DNA from 2 places in the Nitrosomonas sp. Is35 genome. Region 1 is predicted to be linked to the other one. Evidence: predicted binding sites of a transcription regulator. Region 1 holds the regulator's gene; the other holds the start of a gene.
The links. The regulator sigma-54, encoded in region 1, starts transcription at its own class of promoters, with help from an activator protein. The targets are predictions, from matches to a motif close to TGGCACNNTTCCTGCT.
Positions count from the first base shown of each region.

Region 1 (8,662 bases):
TAACGGGCCACGGATAATGACGGCATAATCGAAGCGCGGGGTCAGATTTTCCGGGTTATGTTCGTCGTCGATGATATTGATTCCGCCGATGAAAGCGATTTGCGCATCAATGATGGCTAATTTGCGGTGCATGCGACGCAACCGGTAGCGGCGCGGCTTTGAAAAAATAAATTCCGGCCGGAATATAAGCACTTTGATGCCCGCTTGCAGCATCCGCTGTATTTCTTCCCGGGGGAAATCCTGCGAGCCGAAGCCATCGAGCAGCAGAAACACGGCTACACCACGCTGAGCCGCACGTTTTAAAGCATCGGCGATTTTTCTACCAATTGCATCGTATTCAAAAATATACGTTTCCAGGTGAATTTCAGTGTGCGCTTTGTCGATTGCAGCTTCTAATTCCGGGAAATACTCCGCGCCATTGTGCAGTAAAGTGACGTGATTGTTCTCAACAAAGTGAAAATTTCTCATGGAGAAAACAAGCGCTGTGCCGGTGCGATAGGCATTAATACGCGGTCAATCAGCCGGTGGAAATGTTCCGGCATGTTGCAACAAACGGTCGGCGGATTTCCAGACACGGATTGATGCGACGCGGTTACGAGATGCTCAGCATTCTATCCAACGCCACTTTTGCCAGTTTGGCCTCATGTTCAGGCACTTTGATCTGATTGACCACATTGCCGTTAACCAGATTTTCCAGCGCCCAGGCCAGATGCTGGGGGTCGATCCGCGCCATGGTCGAACACATACATACCATCGGCGACATGAATTGAACAATTTTATCTTGAGATTTGAATTCCTCGGCGATCCGGCTGACCAGATTCAATTCCGTGCCAACCAGCCAGCGTGTGCCGCTTTTTGCGGCTGCGATGGTTCTGATGATGTATTCCGTCGAACCGACATAGTCCGATGCCTTGCACACTTCAAAGCTGCATTCCGGATGCGAGATCACAATGCCATCGGGATGTTGATTGCGGAAACGGATAATATGCTGCGGCTGAAACATTTGATGCACCGAACAATGGCCTTTCCACAACAGAATTTTGGCTTTCTTAATTTGTTCGGGCGTCAATCCGCCCATCGGTTCGTCAAAATTCCATACCACCATTTCATCCAGCGGAATACCTAATTGATTTCCGCTCCAGCGGCCCAGATGCTGGTCAGGGAAAAACAGCACTTTTTCGCGTTGTTTGAACGACCATTGCAGAACTTTACCGGCATTGCTGGAGGTGCAGACGATACCTTCGTGTTCCCCGCAGAACGCTTTCAGGTCGGCGGCGGAATTGATGTAGGTCACGGGAGTGATCACTTCATCGGGATTTAGTATTTCCGCAAGCTCACGCCAGGCGCGTTCGACATTGGCGAGATTGGCCATGTCGGCCATGGAGCAGCCGGCCGCCATGTCGGGCAGAATAGCGATTTGTTCGGAACTGGAAAGCATGTCCGCGACTTCCGCCATGAAGTGCACACCACAGAATACCAGATAATCCGCATCTGTTTGCGCGGCCAGATGGGAAAGCTTTAAGGAATCACCGGTCAAGTCTGCGTGCCGGTATACATCGGCGCGTTGATAATGATGAGCCAGAATGACGGCACGCTTTCCCAACGCTTTTTTGGCGCTGACGATGCGTTGCGCGCATATTTCATCCTGCAGTTGATCATACTGTTCAAATTCAAAGGCTTCTTGATGCATCGCGATCCTATTCTTCCCAATTTGTTGATTGAATGATGCACATTACTCTACTTTAAGATATAGATTCAAGCTGAAATTTAAAGGGCCGCAGTGAGAATCGATTCATAAAATGAGAATTAGTGTTCTGTTATAATTCATAAAAGTGGAAATTTTAATCGGCAGTGTTGGTCCGATTCCAAATTGCCGCAGTTAAAGAAACGAATAAAATTTCCAGATGAGCGCTCGCCTACATATCAGATCTCCTTTGATTCTCATAGTCTTGTTGATCTTTTTGACCTTCTGGCTGGATCGTCTGACCCGGCCGCCGGAACAAGTGAAGGATGAGGATTTGTATCGCAATCCGGATTATATTGCGGAGAATTTATCCGGCATCCGGATAGAATACGAGCATGCGATTCAGCGTAAATTCACCGCGCAAAAATTATTTCATTACCTTGATGATAAAGTTACCGAATTGGAGCATGTCAATTTTATCAACATCGAACCGGAGAAACCGTTGATGCGTTTGTTTGCGGATCGGGCGGTCATAATCAGTAAAGGTAAGGATATTTATTTAACCGGAGATGTGACGGCTATCCGAGGAACGGATGATGATAAAAGCAAGATTACTTTAGCGACTAATTTCTTGCATCTTATTCCGGACGAAAGCTTGATTAAGTCAGACCAGGACGTAACCATTTCAAGATTTAAGACCACGGTCAATGCGAACGGATTGGAGTTCAACAACCGTACCGGGATGATACAGCTCCTGTCCAATGTAAAAGCTGTTAATAAAAAGTAATTGAATAAAATATGAAGATACTGTTCGTTGTTGGTTTTGCTAGTTTATTTTTTATCCAACCGGCTATGGCTGAGCGCGCCGATCGTGAGAAGCCGATGCATCTGGAAGCGGATCACGCTACGGTGGAGGATGTGAATCGTAAGGAAGGCATCCGGATTAGCACATTCACGGGGAACGTCGTACTGACGCAAGGAACGCTGCGCATACTGGCCAATAAAGTGGTGATGAAGGAGGATCCGCAAGGATTCCGGCATGCTACCGCAACGGGGGACTTGGTGAGTTTCCGGCAGAAACGCGATCGCATGAATGAATACGTCGAGGGATGGAGCGAACGGGCGGAATACGATAGTAAAGCGGACAAAATCGAATTGTTCCGGCAAGCGCGGCTGAAGCGAGGCTCCGATGAAGTGCAGGGCGACTATATTTCCTATGATATGACCACCGAGTTTTTCAAGGTTGTCGGCAGCAAGGAGCGCGGTGTTGAAAGCGGCCCCGATAAGCGGGTGCGTATCACCATCCAGCCTAAAAATAAACCCGAAGAATAAGTCACCGGTCAACGAGTGGAATGAATCTCATAAAATGAGTGAGTTAAGAGCGAGTAATTTAAAAAAACGCTATAAATCACGCACGGTTGTGCAGGATGTGTCTTTTTCACTGGGCAGCGGTGAGGTGATTGGTTTGCTGGGGCCCAATGGCGCCGGTAAAACGACCTGTTTTTATATGATTGTCGGCTTGGTGCCGCTGGATGGCGGCGGAATTTATCTGAACGATCAGGATTTAGGTCAGATGGCGATTCACCAGCGCGCAAAACTCGGATTAAGTTACCTGCCGCAAGAAGCCTCCATTTTCCGGCGTTTGACCGTTGAAGAAAATATTCTCGCGATCCTGGAATTGCAGCCTTTCGATGAAGACACGAAACAGCGGTATTTAGATGACTTATTACACGATTTACACATCAGTCATTTGCGCGATAATGCCGCAATCAGTCTGTCCGGAGGTGAACGCCGCCGTGTTGAAATAGCGCGTGCATTGGCGTCCCAGCCGCGGTTTATTCTGTTGGATGAACCGTTTGCCGGCGTGGATCCGATTGCTGTCATCGATATTCAGAAGGTGATTTCCTTTCTAAAGGAAAGGGGGATCGGTGTTCTCATTACTGATCATAATGTGCGCGAGACTTTAGGTATTTGTGACAGGGCTTATATCATCAGCGAAGGCCACGTGCTGGCCCAAGGTAAACCTGAAGAGATCATCAATAATGAAAAAGTTAGAGAAGTCTATTTGGGGGAACACTTCCGGCTATAGCGTTCCGGGCGGACTGCAACTGAATCGATTGGCGATTATTGTTTTTTCAGGATTATGAAGCAGACACTCCAATTAAAAGTATCGCAGCAACTCAGACTGACTCCCCAATTGCAGCAATCTATCCGGTTGTTGCAATTATCCACCGTTGAACTGAATCAAGAAATTGAGAGAATGGTGCAAGAGAATCCATTGCTGGAATTGGGGGAGGAGTGGAGCGCCCCGCCAGCGGTTGTCTCATCCGAACACCCGGAAACCGCTTCCGAATCAGCAGATTCTGACGCTATTGCAGCAGAAGCGGAATCAACCGAAGTTAAAGCGGAGCGCGAAGAGGATTTTGAGCACGATCCGGAATGGCAGCAAGACAATATTGTCTCTTATGGTACTCCTGAAGATGATGATCTGGATGGACCGCAGATACCTGATAAGCCTTTAAGTTTGCGGGAGCACTTGAATTTTCAAACCTGCTTGAGTCAGATTTCCGAGCGTGAAAAAATAATTATCGGCTTGCTGATCGACAGTCTGGACGATGATGGCTATCTGTTACAAGATTTAAACGAGTTGATGACTCTGCTGCCCGAGGAGCTAAACATCGGTGCCGATGATTTGCAAAGTGCGTTGCAACGCTTGCAGCATTTTGATCCTGCGGGCGTGGGGGCGCGCAATTTGCAGGAGTGCTTGCTATTGCAGCTACAGGCGATGCCAAGTAATGCTGGTCACCGTGACCAAGCGATCAAGGTAGTGCGGGATTATCTGGAAATTCTGGCTTCTCATGATTTCGGTCAAATAAAAAAGCTGTTGGCGTGTGATGATGAGAGCCTTCGTGCTGTCAACAAACTGATTACCAGTTTGAACCCTAAGCCGGGTGCGCAATTTGGTTCTCATAGCGAACGCTACATTGTGCCCGATATTACGGTGACGAAAAGAGGCGGTGTATGGGTTGCACATCTTAATGCGAATGCGATTCCGCGCCTCAATATAAACCATCTCTATGCTAACATACTCAAACAGGAGCATCATTCCGCGCGTCAATTAGTCAGTCAGCTGAATGAGGCCAAATGGTTAATAAAAAATATACAGCAACGCTTCAATACCATTCTGAAAGTAGCCAATGCCATCGTGGAGCGGCAGCAGCAATTTTTTGAACACGGTGCAATTGCGATGCGCCCGCTGGTGCTGCGCGAGATTGCGGAAACTTTGGATCTGCATGAATCCACAGTATCACGGGTAACGACACAAAAATTTATGTATACTCCGCGAGGTATTTTTGAGCTCAAATATTTTTTTGGCAGCCATGTTGCCACAGATTCAGGCGGCGCTTGTTCAGCCACGGCAATTCGTGCGTTGATCAAACAATTGGTACAGGAAGAAAATCCAAGGAAGCCGCTGAGCGATAATAAAATTTCAAGTATTCTTGAGCAACAGGGTATTGTTGTTGCGCGTCGAACCATTGCGAAGTACCGGGAATCGCTACAGATTCCCGCGGCAAATCTTCGCAAGTCCATTTAATCAAATTAGAGGAAGGATATGAACCTTAAACTTACCGGTAACCATGTAGAGATTACTGATGCCATGCGTGATTATGTCACTTCAAAAATCAGTAAAATTAAACGCCATTTTGATCATGTCATTGATGTCAGCGTCATTCTCTCGGTTGAAAAGCTTAAGCAAAAGGCTGAAGCTAATGTTCATATACGCGGTAAAGATATTTTTGTCGAGACCGACAGCGAAGACATGTACGCATCGATTGATAGCCTGGTTGACAAGCTGGACCGGCAAATCCTCAAACACAAGGAAAAGAATCTTGAACGGCGCAATCACGGCGCACTGAAAGATCAGGATCTTGAACAATAAGATGTTGCGGCATCATGCGGTTTCAGCATGACCCGCGGTATTATCATTTAGAAGAAAGTATTCCATTTTCCATGAATCAAATTTCGCAATTGCTGCCATTGACCAATTTCATTGTCGATCTTGATGTCAGCAGCAAAAAACGTGTTTTTGAACAAGCTGGATTGTTATTTGAAAATACGAATCAAATTGCGCGCAGCCAGGTTTTCGACAGCCTGTTTGCGCGTGAAAAACTCGGCTCAACCGGATTAGGGCAAGGTGTCGCCATCCCGCATGGCCGGATCAAGGGATTGCGCGAAGCGATCGCTGCGCTGGTGACCATGAAGGAAGCGATACCGTTTGACGCGCCGGATGGTCAACCGGTCAATATTGCCTGTATTTTGCTGGTTCCGGAAAAAGCCACTGACAAGCATTTGCAGATTCTAAGCGAGCTGGCGCAAATGTTCAGCGATAAGCAGTTTCGTGAAAGTATCCTGAAATGCAAGGATGCCGCCGGAATCCATAAGCTCATTACCGACTGGGAACCCAATGTCGCGAATTAGTATTGCACAGCTTTTCGAGGATAAAAAAGACAAACTCAAACTGACCTGGATCACCGGTCAAGCAGGCGCTGCGATTGAGCTCAGCGATGAGGAAATCGCGCAATCGGGGCAGGGTATGATCGGTCATTTGAATTTCATTCATCCCGATTGGATTCAAGTCATCAGTAGCGATGAAATTCATTATCTTAACAAGCTGGAAGCCGCCTCGCTGGAGAAAAAGATCAATCAGCTCACGCAGATTAATCTGGCCTGCATCATCGTCGCGGATAATGCCGAAGTGCCGCCGCCGATCTATAATATGGCGAGCGCAAACAATATTCCGTTGCTGCATTCGCCTTATCCCGGCCTGGAAGTGATCTGGCTGATCCGCACCTATCTGAGCACCGCGCTGGCGCCATCGTGCAGTCTACATGGCGTGCTTCTGGATGTGCTTGGCATGGGCGTGATGATCACCGGCGAAAGCGGGGTCGGTAAAAGCGAATTGGCGCTGGAATTGATCAGCCGCGGCCATGGCTTGGTTGCGGATGATGTAGTGGAATTACGCCGTATTGCACCGGAAACATTGGAAGGCCGCTGTCCGCCGATGCTGCGGGATTATCTGGAGGTGCGCGGTCTGGGCATGCTGAACATCCGCACCATTTTCGGCGAAACGGCGGTGCGGCGCCGCAAAAACATGAAATTGATCGTGCATTTGCAAAATAGCGGCGGATCAAGCTCAGGTCAGTTGGAGCGCTTGCCGATCAGTGATCTCACCGAAAACATTATGAGTGTCGATATCCGCAAGGTTGTCATTCCCGTCGCGGCTGGCCGTAATCTGGCCGTTCTGGTGGAAGCGGCAGTACGGAATTATGTATTGCAATTGCGCGGCATCGATGGCACGAAGGAATTCATTGAACGCCACGAACGTGAGATGAATAACGAATTAGCCGATAAGAATTAATTCCGGCGCGGATTAATTCTTACGCATTTATTTTTCTCAGCCTTTCCGGGAGTGACCTCCAAGTCAACACGGATGTTATGAACAATCCTCAAACAATTACCTTGGCGTTGACGGGTGCATCGGGCATGCCGTACGGTATTCGTTTGCTGGAAATGCTGTTGCGGGAAGGTAAACAAGTCTACCTGCTGTATTCCAAAGTGGCGCAGATCGTTGCACAACAAGAAATGGATCTGGCGCTGCCCTCCAGCGCCAAGGAAACGGAAGCTTTCTTTAACCGCCGTTATCAGGTGCCGGATGGGCAGCTGCGGGTGTTCGGGCGCGAGGAATGGTTTGCGCCGGTTGCTTCCGGTTCTAACCCGGCCGATGCAATGGTGATCTGTCCTTGCACCATGGGTACCATGGCTGCGGTCGCTGCCGGTTTGAGTCAGAATTTGATCGAACGCGCAGCCGATGTCATGTTAAAGGAACACCGGCCGCTCATTATTGTCCCGCGGGAAACGCCATTTTCCGTCATTCATCTGGAAAATATGCTCAAACTGGCGCGAAGCGGTGCGGTTATTTTGCCAGCCAATCCTGGTTTTTATCATCATCCGCAAACGGTGCAGGATTTGGTGGATTTCGTCGTGGCGCGTATTCTGGATCACCTGGGCGTCAAGCATGACCTGATTGCGCGCTGGGGAACGGGTAGCTGACGCTCGCTATATTCTCCGGTTGTTACTCAGGCGCATCTTGCAGTATCGAAGCGGGCATTAGCTGATGATCCTTAGTGCGAAAAATTCCTGCTTCGGTTACCACATAATGCATCGAAATGTCGTGTGCCTGCGGATAAATACTATCGAGCCGTTGCAGCTCAAAAGCCACGCCAATGGTGAGCGGCTGGTGTTCGTAAGTAGCTAGGGTGCGGTCAAAATAGCCGCTGCCGTAACCTAGCCGGTAACCATGCTGATCAAACCCGACCATCGGTATCATCAAGGCATCCAACCGGACAATCGGGGTTTCCAGTGGGACCGGAATACCGTAAGCGCCGTTTTTCATCGGTGTATCCGGCGACCACTCGCGGAAACAAAGTGGCTCGTTTTTGCCGGTTATTTCCGGCAAAGCCAGGATGGCGCCCTGCTGCAAACAATACTGAGCGATCGGGCGAGGATCGTATTCGCCACGAAATGGCCAATAAATCCCGATGATCATTTTTTGCGGCTGCGGCAAACCTTGCTTGAGAAAGCCGGTAATGGCCTGGCTCCATTGCTGGTGGATTTTTGCCGGTATGGCTTCGCGGGCCGCGATTAATTGCTTGCGCTGCTGTTTTTTCCATTCCGGTAAATTGTCCATAATCCTTGACCTAAATATCCGCAGTTGGGCGATCAGACACAAAGTTTTGTTTTAACAGTTTTCTGACCGGCGCCGGAATGCCTTGTTCAAGCGCATCAGCCGGGTTGATCCAGATTGATTCCGTTTTTGTAATCCCGGAATTCGACACAACATGCAGCAAACGCGGATGAATGCGCAGTTTGAAATGCGTAAATTGATGATCCAGAACCGGTAACTCAATCGGCGAGTGA
Region 1 is NZ_JAWJZH010000001.1:2,362,688-2,371,349, reverse strand. It holds gene clsB (cardiolipin synthase ClsB) at 1-468, opposite strand, end outside; gene nadA (quinolinate synthase NadA) at 593-1,690, opposite strand; gene lptC (LPS export ABC transporter periplasmic protein LptC) at 1,935-2,471, shown strand; gene lptA (lipopolysaccharide transport periplasmic protein LptA) at 2,483-3,016, shown strand; gene lptB (LPS export ABC transporter ATP-binding protein) at 3,051-3,773, shown strand; gene R2083_RS11245 (RNA polymerase factor sigma-54) at 3,828-5,279, shown strand; gene hpf (ribosome hibernation-promoting factor, HPF/YfiA family) at 5,298-5,624, shown strand; gene R2083_RS11235 (PTS sugar transporter subunit IIA) at 5,696-6,163, shown strand; gene hprK (HPr(Ser) kinase/phosphatase) at 6,150-7,103, shown strand; gene R2083_RS11225 (flavin prenyltransferase UbiX) at 7,181-7,795, shown strand; gene R2083_RS11220 (5-formyltetrahydrofolate cyclo-ligase) at 7,818-8,432, opposite strand; gene mutY (A/G-specific adenine glycosylase) at 8,443-8,662, opposite strand, start outside.

Region 2 (8,662 bases), 160 kb from region 1:
CGGCTTTTCTTTCTCGGCTTTGAGTAGCTTGATCAGCTCTTTCAACACGTCCAGAACATCGCCTACGATTGGCACATCCACTTTGACGCGCTTTGAAATGGAAGAAGGGTCAATATCGATATGAATGATCTTCCTGTTTTCGTTGAAAAAGTGCTTCGGATTGCCGATCACACGATCGTCAAAACGGGCGCCCACGGCTATCAGAACATCGCAATACTGCATCGCCATGTTCGCTTCGTACGTGCCATGCATGCCCAGCATACCCAGCGATTGCTTATCGGTCGCGGGATATCCGCCCAATCCCATCAACGTATTGGTGCACGGGAAATTCAGCATTTGCGTCAATTCAGTCAACTGCGGTGCAGCATCGCTTAAGATCACCCCGCCACCCGCATACACCACCGGACGCTTGGCGCTGAGAATCAATTCCGCCGCTTTCTTAATTTGCCGCGAATGCCCTTTGGTCACGGGATTGTAGGACCGCATGCTAATCTTGTCCGGATATTCGAACTTGGTTTTTTGTTGCGAAACATCTTTGGGTATATCCACCAGCACCGGGCCAGGGCGGCCAGTAGAAGCGATATAGAAAGCTTTCTTGATGGTCAGCGCCAGTTCGGTGACATCTTTCACCAGAAAATTATGTTTGACACAGGGGCGCGTGATACCCACTGTATCAACTTCCTGAAATGCATCAAGGCCAATCGCACTGGTCGGTACCTGCCCGCTGATCACCACCATCGGAATCGAGTCCATATAAGCGGTGGCAATACCCGTTACCGCATTGGTAACCCCGGGGCCTGATGTCACCAGCGCCACGCCCACTTTGTTGCTGGAGCGCGCATAGCCATCGGCGGCGTGTATCGCAGCCTGTTCATGGCGCACTAAAATATGCCGGACTTTATCCTGCTTGAACAATTCATCATAAATAAATAACACCGCACCGCCAGGATAGCCGAAAATACATTGCACGCCTTCTTCCTGCAGACAACGTATCGTAATTTCAGCACCGGTTAATTCCACGCTCATGCTTTTTGCATCCCAATATCAATTTCAACAAGTTATAAAAAAATTCTCTGTCATCATCACATCGTCAAATTCCTGTCCCACCGACAGTCAATCCATCGATGCGCAAGGTCGGCTGCCCGACACCCACCGGCACGCTCTGACCTTCTTTCCCGCAAGTCCCGACACCCGGATCCAGCAACATATCGTTACCAATCATGGAAACCCGGGTCAATACATCCGGCCCGTTACCGATCAAAGTTGCCCCTTTAACCGGATAGGTGATTTTACCATCTTCAATCATGTAAGCTTCGGCAGCTGAGAAAACAAATTTGCCGCTGGTGATATCAACCTGACCGCCGCCAAAGTTTGCCGCATACAGACCATGTTTCACCGAAGCGATAATTTCCGCCGGATCCTTGTCACCGTTCAACATATACGTATTCGTCATGCGCGGCATAGGAATATGCGCGAACGATTCACGCCGGCCATTGCCGGTAACCGGCAAATCCATCAAACGAGCATTCAGACTATCCTGCAAATAGCCTCTCAGTATGCCATCTTCTATCAATACAGTACATTGTGTCGGATTACCTTCGTCATCGATATTCAACGACCCACGCCGCCGTGGAATCGTTCCGTCATCGACAACCGTAACACCGGGAGCGGCGACGCGTTCACCGACACGCCCTGAGAAAGCCGAGCTGCCTTTGCGGTTAAAGTCTCCTTCCAATCCATGACCGATTGCTTCATGCAACAAGATTCCTGGCCATCCGCTTCCCAAAACTACCGTCATGGTGCCAGCCGGTGCCGGACGGGCATCCAGATTGACCGTGGCTTGATGAACAGCTTTTTTTGCATAATCGTGCAAAATTTCATCGGTAAAATAAGCATAACTGAAGCGCCCGCCACCACCGGCCCCTCCTTGCTCACGGCGGCCGTTTTCTTCCGCGATCACTTGCAGCGACAAGCGAACCAGCGGCCTTACATCGGCCGCAACCAATCCGTCACTGCGCGTCACCAGGATCACTTCATACTCGCCAGCAAGTGATGCCACCACTTGCGTCACACGCCGGTCAAGCTGCCGGGTAATGCGTTCCAGTCTTTCCAATAGCGCTACCTTATCCGCGTCCTTAAGGCTCGCAATCGGATCTTCGGGTAAATAGAGCCGTGACCGCTGATCCAGTGCATTACGTTTCCCAATTTGAGCCGGTTGCATACTGCCTTGATTGGCAATCGCCCGCGTTGCCTTAGCGGCCGATACAAGTGCAGGCATGCTGATATCGTCGGAATAAGCAAATCCGGTTTTTTCTCCACAGACCGCGCGGACACCGACACCTTGCTCAATATTGAAGCTCCCCGATTTCACAATACCTTCTTCCAGCATCCAGCCTTCGGACCGGCTATACTGAAAATAAAGATCAGCATAATCGATTTTATGCGTCAGTATTTGCCCTAATACCTGTTGCAATCCGCTTGTATCGATATCGTAAGGCGACAACAAGCAGCGATCGGCAATCGCAAGAAAATCCTTTGACTCTGTCATATATTCGGTTGTCATTTATGCTGTTCTATCAATCGTTTTGATCAACAAGGCTGTAAGATCCGGTGATCTAACGCGGGTAAATTGGTGCGTAAACTGGTCTGGTACTCCGGATCGATTGCCGCCACCACGGCTCCAGAACCGCGCGGCAGCCGTTCCATGACAACCCCCCAGGGGTCAACGATCATGCTATCGCCGTTGGTTTCACGCCCATTGACATGATAACCGCCTTGTCCGGGCGCAATCACATAAGCCATATTCTCAACTGCGCGCGCACGCACCAGCACTTCCCAGTGTGCTTTTCCAGTAATTGCGGTAAACGCCGCAGGTGCCAGAATAATATCAACATTATTCATCATGCGGAATAATTCCGGAAACCGCAAATCGTAACATATCGATAAACCGATACGGCCAAAAGGCGAATCGACCGTCACTACTTTGTTTCCCGCCTTAATGGTTTTCTCCTCGGCGTAATGTTCATGACCGAGTTGCAGGCCAAACAGATGAATCTTATCGTAGCGCGCGACCTGTTCGCCGTTATCCGCATAAACCAAACAGCTATTATAGACTTTATCCGGTTCGGATGACGCCAATGGCACTGATCCGCCCACCAACCAAATCCCCAGCCGTTTTGCCGTATCACTGAGAAATTTCTGAATTTGTCCGTCGCCCGGTTGTTCCCGGACCGCGAGCTTATCAGTATCTTTCATTCCCATGATGCAAAAATACTCCGGCAATACTACCAGCTCAGCTTTTTGAGATGCTGCATCCTCGATCAAGCGTGCAGCCTCTTCCAGATTGGCAGACACACTCGGACCCGATGCCATTTGAATGGCGGCGACACGAAAGCCTTTATGTTTTTTGTTTTCCATCATTGCTTGTTGCTGTTTAGTGGTATTGTTTAACATAGTTGTCCGACTGTTCTGATTGTTAGAATGAATCAGCCAATAATCAACACCGTGAGCAAATCCCTTTTCAAATTACCGTGATCATTAAGTGATTTTCTTTTTATTAACTATCGTATAGAAAATAAAGATCTCTGCTGTACAGGCTTGATTCTAGCATTTACTCTGATAACGTTCTATTTTGATTTATGCTTAATCTAAATTGCTTTGCTATTCTATAGCCTTTACCACCCGATTATGCCCATAACCGTTCACTCATCCGCTGCAACCCTCGCCGCCGCATTACCTTTCAGCCGCTACGCACAACGCATATTGGACAGCGAGCCGATGCGAAAAATCGCGCTGCAGGAAACGCTGCAACTGCCCTTCCGCAGAGAGGAGATGCAGACTTTTCTTAATTCGCAAGCTGGCAAAATCACCCATGAAGAAGCTTTGCATGAGATCCTGCGCGATCTGCGTAAACAAGTCATGCTGCGGCTCGCCGTGCGCGACATCAGCGGCCAAGCCGATTTGTTTGAAGTAATGTCCAGCATGACCGATCTCGCCGAGGTCACGATCAATTTCGCTCTGCAACACCATGAAATCTGGCTGACGCAATCGGATCGTTTCGGATTGCCGAGAGGGGAAAACAGCAACACCATTCAGCATCTGATGGTGGTAGCCATGGGCAAATTGGGTGGCGGTGAACTGAATGTATCATCGGACGTTGATTTGATTTTTGTTTATCCCGAAGATGGCGAGACCGATGGCGCCAAATCGATTTCAAACCATGAATTTTTTGCCCGCCTGGGACGCAAGCTGATCGCCAGCCTCAATGATTTGACAATCGATGGTTATGTATTCCGGGTTGACATGCGGTTACGCCCGCACGGTGAAAACAGCCCTTTAGCGATCAGCTTTTCCATGCTGGAAGAATATTTCATCAAGCAAGGACGCGAATGGGAGCGCCATGCCTGGATCAAGGGCCGGGTTATCACCGGTCATGCCAGCGCAGACGCCGAATCGGTGCTGATGGAAAAAATTGTCAGACCTTTCGTTTTCCGCAAATATCTGGATTTCAGCGCGTACGAATCGATGCGCAACTTACATGCGCAACTGCGCAAGGAGGTCGAGCGCCGCGAAATGCACGACAATATTAAATTGGGGCCCGGCGGTATTCGTGAAATTGAATTCATCACACAGGTTTTTCAATTGATTCGCGGCGGACGCGATGTCGACTTGTGTATTCGCCCGACACTCGGCGTTTTACAGCGCTTACAAAAAAAACAACAACTCCCGGCAGAGGTTATCACGCAGCTCACCGATGCGTATCATTTCCTGCGCAAACTGGAACATCGCCTGCAATATCTCGACGATCAGCAAACGCAAACGCTGCCGCTAAATGTGGACGATCAAACGCTAATCGCCACCGCCATGGGATTTCCCAATTATGCAGCTTTCATGGAGCAGCTCGATATTCACCGGAATGACGTTACGCGTCACTTTGAGCTCATTTTTGCCACCCCACGGAAGTCATCCGCGCACGACACGTTGGCCAATTTGTGGCAAACCGAAACACAAGACGTTTCGCAAACCGAAGCCGCCACCATGCAACTGAGCACACTCGGATTTAGTAATCCGGTCAAAATTTCGGAACGGCTACGGTTGTTTTATCAGGGCAGTTTTTATCAGCAACTACCTAAAACCAACCGTGAGCAAATTAATACCTTAATTCCGCTGTTGATTGAAGCAGTGGCCGGACTACCTCCGGTTGAAGCCACGCTGGAGCGTATGCTGCAACTAATGGAAAAAATCAGCCCGCAAACATCGTACCTGGCGCTCCTGCTCGAACACCCGCACACACTGCATCGCGTAGCCGAACTCGCCAGCATCAGCCAGTGGGCAAGCGATTATCTCGGGCGTCACCCTATTTTGCTAGATGAATTACTGCGGCAGGATTCTCCTCATCCCGTTCCCGATTGGCATGCTCTTAGTGATGAACTTGCCTATCAACTGAATCATGCCAACAACCCCAAGGATGATGTCATCGAGTGGCAAATGGATGTTTTGCGTCACTTTCAGCACGCCCAGGCATTCCGGTTGCTGGTCACCGATCTAGAAGGTTCATTATTGCTCGAAACCCTCAGCGATCACCTGACCGCCTTGGCCGATCTGATATTGGAAACGGTACTGAACCTGGCATGGAATGGTTTAAAAAAACGCCACCGGGAAAAACCCGCATTTGCGATCATCGGCTACGGCAAACTGGGAGGAAAGGAACTCGGCTACGCATCGGATCTCGACATGATTTTTCTGTACGACGACGATCATCCCGATGCCGCCGAAATCTACACCAAGCTGGGACAAAGCATCAATGCCTGGCTCACCCGTCATACGTCGGCAGGACTGCTGTACGAAACAGACTTGCGTCTGCGGCCGAATGGCGCTTCCGGCTTACTAGTCAGCTCCATGGAAGCATTTGCGCAATATCAGCACCATCAAGCCTGGGTATGGGAGCATCAGGCATTAACCCGGGCGCGTTTCGTTGTTGGTAATCGACGAGTGGGTGATATTTTTGAAAACACACGTAAAGAAATCTTGTGCAAGCCGCGCAATTTAATTGAACTCAAAGAGGATATATTGAAAATGCGCGAAAAAATGCTGGAGGCTCACCCAAATCCAACACCGCTGTTCGACATCAAACATGACCGGGGCGGCATCATCGACGTCGAATTCATCGTGCAATACTTGGTGCTTGGATACGCCGGCTGTTACCCGGAATTGACTGGAAACATTGGCAATATCGCACTTCTTAAACTTGCAGGAGAACTAATGCTCATTCCCAAAGACACTGCCGAAAAAGCGCGTTCCGCTTATCGCGAGTTCCGGCGCATTCAGCATCGCCTGCGATTAAACAGCGATGCCGATATGGCAGGCAACGCACCCAACGATGGTCAAACACAAAAATTCACTCGAGTGGAAAGCAGTCATACAAAAGACGATCGTGTGGCAGTACTGATGTTATGGGAAGAAGTTTTTGGCAATTGAAAGCCCATACCATCAAAATTCCTGCTAATTCATTAAATATAAAATTAAAATATTGCCAAAAATGCTTACAAGTCAACTGAACTTTAATTTGTAACAATTGACCAATTATGCGGTTTAAAATTCTGGCATGATTTCTGCTTAAGATGCTTCACACACACTTGGTGTGCCTTACTCAACCCAAAGGAGAACAACAAATGCAAAAAGTACAAAAAGGTTTTACCCTGATTGAATTAATGATTGTCGTCGCAATTATCGGTATTCTGGCTGCGGTAGCATTACCTGCTTACCAGAACTATGTGAAAAAAGCAGCCTATACAGAGGTTACTGGCGCAATGGCGCCTTTTAAACTAGCTGTTACTGAGTGCTTTAACAATACTGCAGCACTCACAGCTTGTGGTAATGGTACCAATGGCGTTCCAGCAGCTCCAGCAGCAAGTGCAACTGGCGCTTTTAATACTCTCGCAGTAACTGCCGCGGGCGTTATTACGGCTACACCCAATGCTTATAAAGGAATCGTAGTAGGAGATACATGCACTCTAACCCCTACCGCGAACGCCGCCAACGACCGACTCTCTTGGGCATACAGCGGTGCTTGCGTAACTCAAGGTTATGTATCAAACTAAACCAATTTTCTTAACCCTTAAATTCTAAAAACCGCCTTTAGCCAAGGCGGTTTTTTTATTCTTACCTTACTTTGTCACATGGTTCTTACTTGATACACACCACTCGTACCTGATGTATATCGGTAATTCCCTGTAAAACCTTTTCAATGCCGTCCTGCTTTAGCGTCCGCATACCATCACCCAAGGCCGTCACCAGCATATCCGCCACTCGTACGCGCTCTTGAATATTCTTTTTCAGTGCATCGGTGGCTGTCATCAATTCATGTAGTCCTACCCGCCCGGAATAACCGGTACCGACGCAATCGTCACAACCGGCCGCCTTGTACAAGGTAATTTGACCTTGATCATCTCCATATTGTTGGATCCATTGTTCGCGTATTTCACGAAGTGCAGCATCGGGATCGGCTTTAAAACGGTCGATATTCCTGAGCTCGGCGCAATACTCGGCTAATAATGTATCGACTTCATGTTCGCTGGCTACATACGATTCTTTACAATTCTTGCATAAGCGCTTCGCCAGACGTTGCGCCAACACACCCAGCAGAGCATCAGAAAAGTTGAACGGATCCATGCCCATATCCAGTAACCGAATGACCGATTCCGGCGCGCTGTTGGTATGCAGTGTCGCCAAAACCAAGTGCCCGGTTAATGAAGCTTCGATACCGATACTGGTAGTTTCCTTGTCGCGCATCTCGCCCACCATAATAATATCCGGATCTGCTCGCAGAAAAGAACGCATGATGGCAGGAAAGGTTAATCCCGCTTTGACGTTAATTTGTACCTGACGCAATCCTCTTTGCGTGATCTCAACCGGATCTTCCGCAGTCCAAATCTTGGTATCGTCGCGATTGAGATATTTCAATACCGAATGCAGCGTGGTTGTTTTACCTGAGCCTGTCGGGCCGCATACAAAAAACAACCCGTACGGTTTGCTGATAATTTTCTTCAGCTCCTCCAGATTGTGCTCGGTAAAGCCCATTTTATCCAGCGGAATCGGTTCACCGGCAGCCAGAATCCGCATCACGACATCTTCCAAACCACCGGCTGAAGGAATGGTCGCGACACGCAATTCGATATCCAGTGGCGCAAATTTCCTGAACTTAATCTTGCCATCCTGCGGTTTTCGCTTTTCGGAGATATCCATATCGCACATAATTTTTATGCGTGTGATCATAGAATTGCGATAACCTGCCGGAACCTCGATATATGGCATCAGCGAGCCATCCTTACGGAAGCGCACTTTGGTTTTTTCTTTCCCTGAATAGGGTTCGATATGAATATCCGATGCGCCCATTTTATAGGCGTCGATAATGATTTTATTCACCAGCTTGACCAGTTCATTGTCAGTCGCTGCGGAGGATTCCTCTATTTCACCCGCCGTCTCTTCGACATCTTCAGTCCCAAGATTAGTAAGCATTTCATTGATGTCGCCGGTACCGATCTCATCCTGGCTGCCACCAAAAAATTGTTCGACCGTAGCATTAAATTCTCTTTGTGTAGTAACCGTGTAAATGATCTTTTGCTTGGGAAAAATTGCATTGGCAATACGCTGCGACTTAACC
Region 2 is NZ_JAWJZH010000001.1:2,200,828-2,209,489, forward strand. It holds gene R2083_RS10435 (acetolactate synthase 3 catalytic subunit) at 1-1,026, opposite strand, end outside; gene tldD (metalloprotease TldD) at 1,091-2,563, opposite strand; gene R2083_RS10445 (carbon-nitrogen hydrolase family protein) at 2,590-3,420, opposite strand; gene glnE (bifunctional [glutamate--ammonia ligase]-adenylyl-L-tyrosine phosphorylase/[glutamate--ammonia-ligase] adenylyltransferase) at 3,688-6,477, shown strand; gene R2083_RS10455 (prepilin-type N-terminal cleavage/methylation domain-containing protein) at 6,672-7,100, shown strand; gene R2083_RS10460 (ATPase, T2SS/T4P/T4SS family) at 7,186-8,662, opposite strand, start outside.
Region 2: R2083_RS10455 (prepilin-type N-terminal cleavage/methylation domain-containing protein) is a predicted target of sigma-54. The motif match lies at 6,601-6,616, and genes of this name have one in related genera.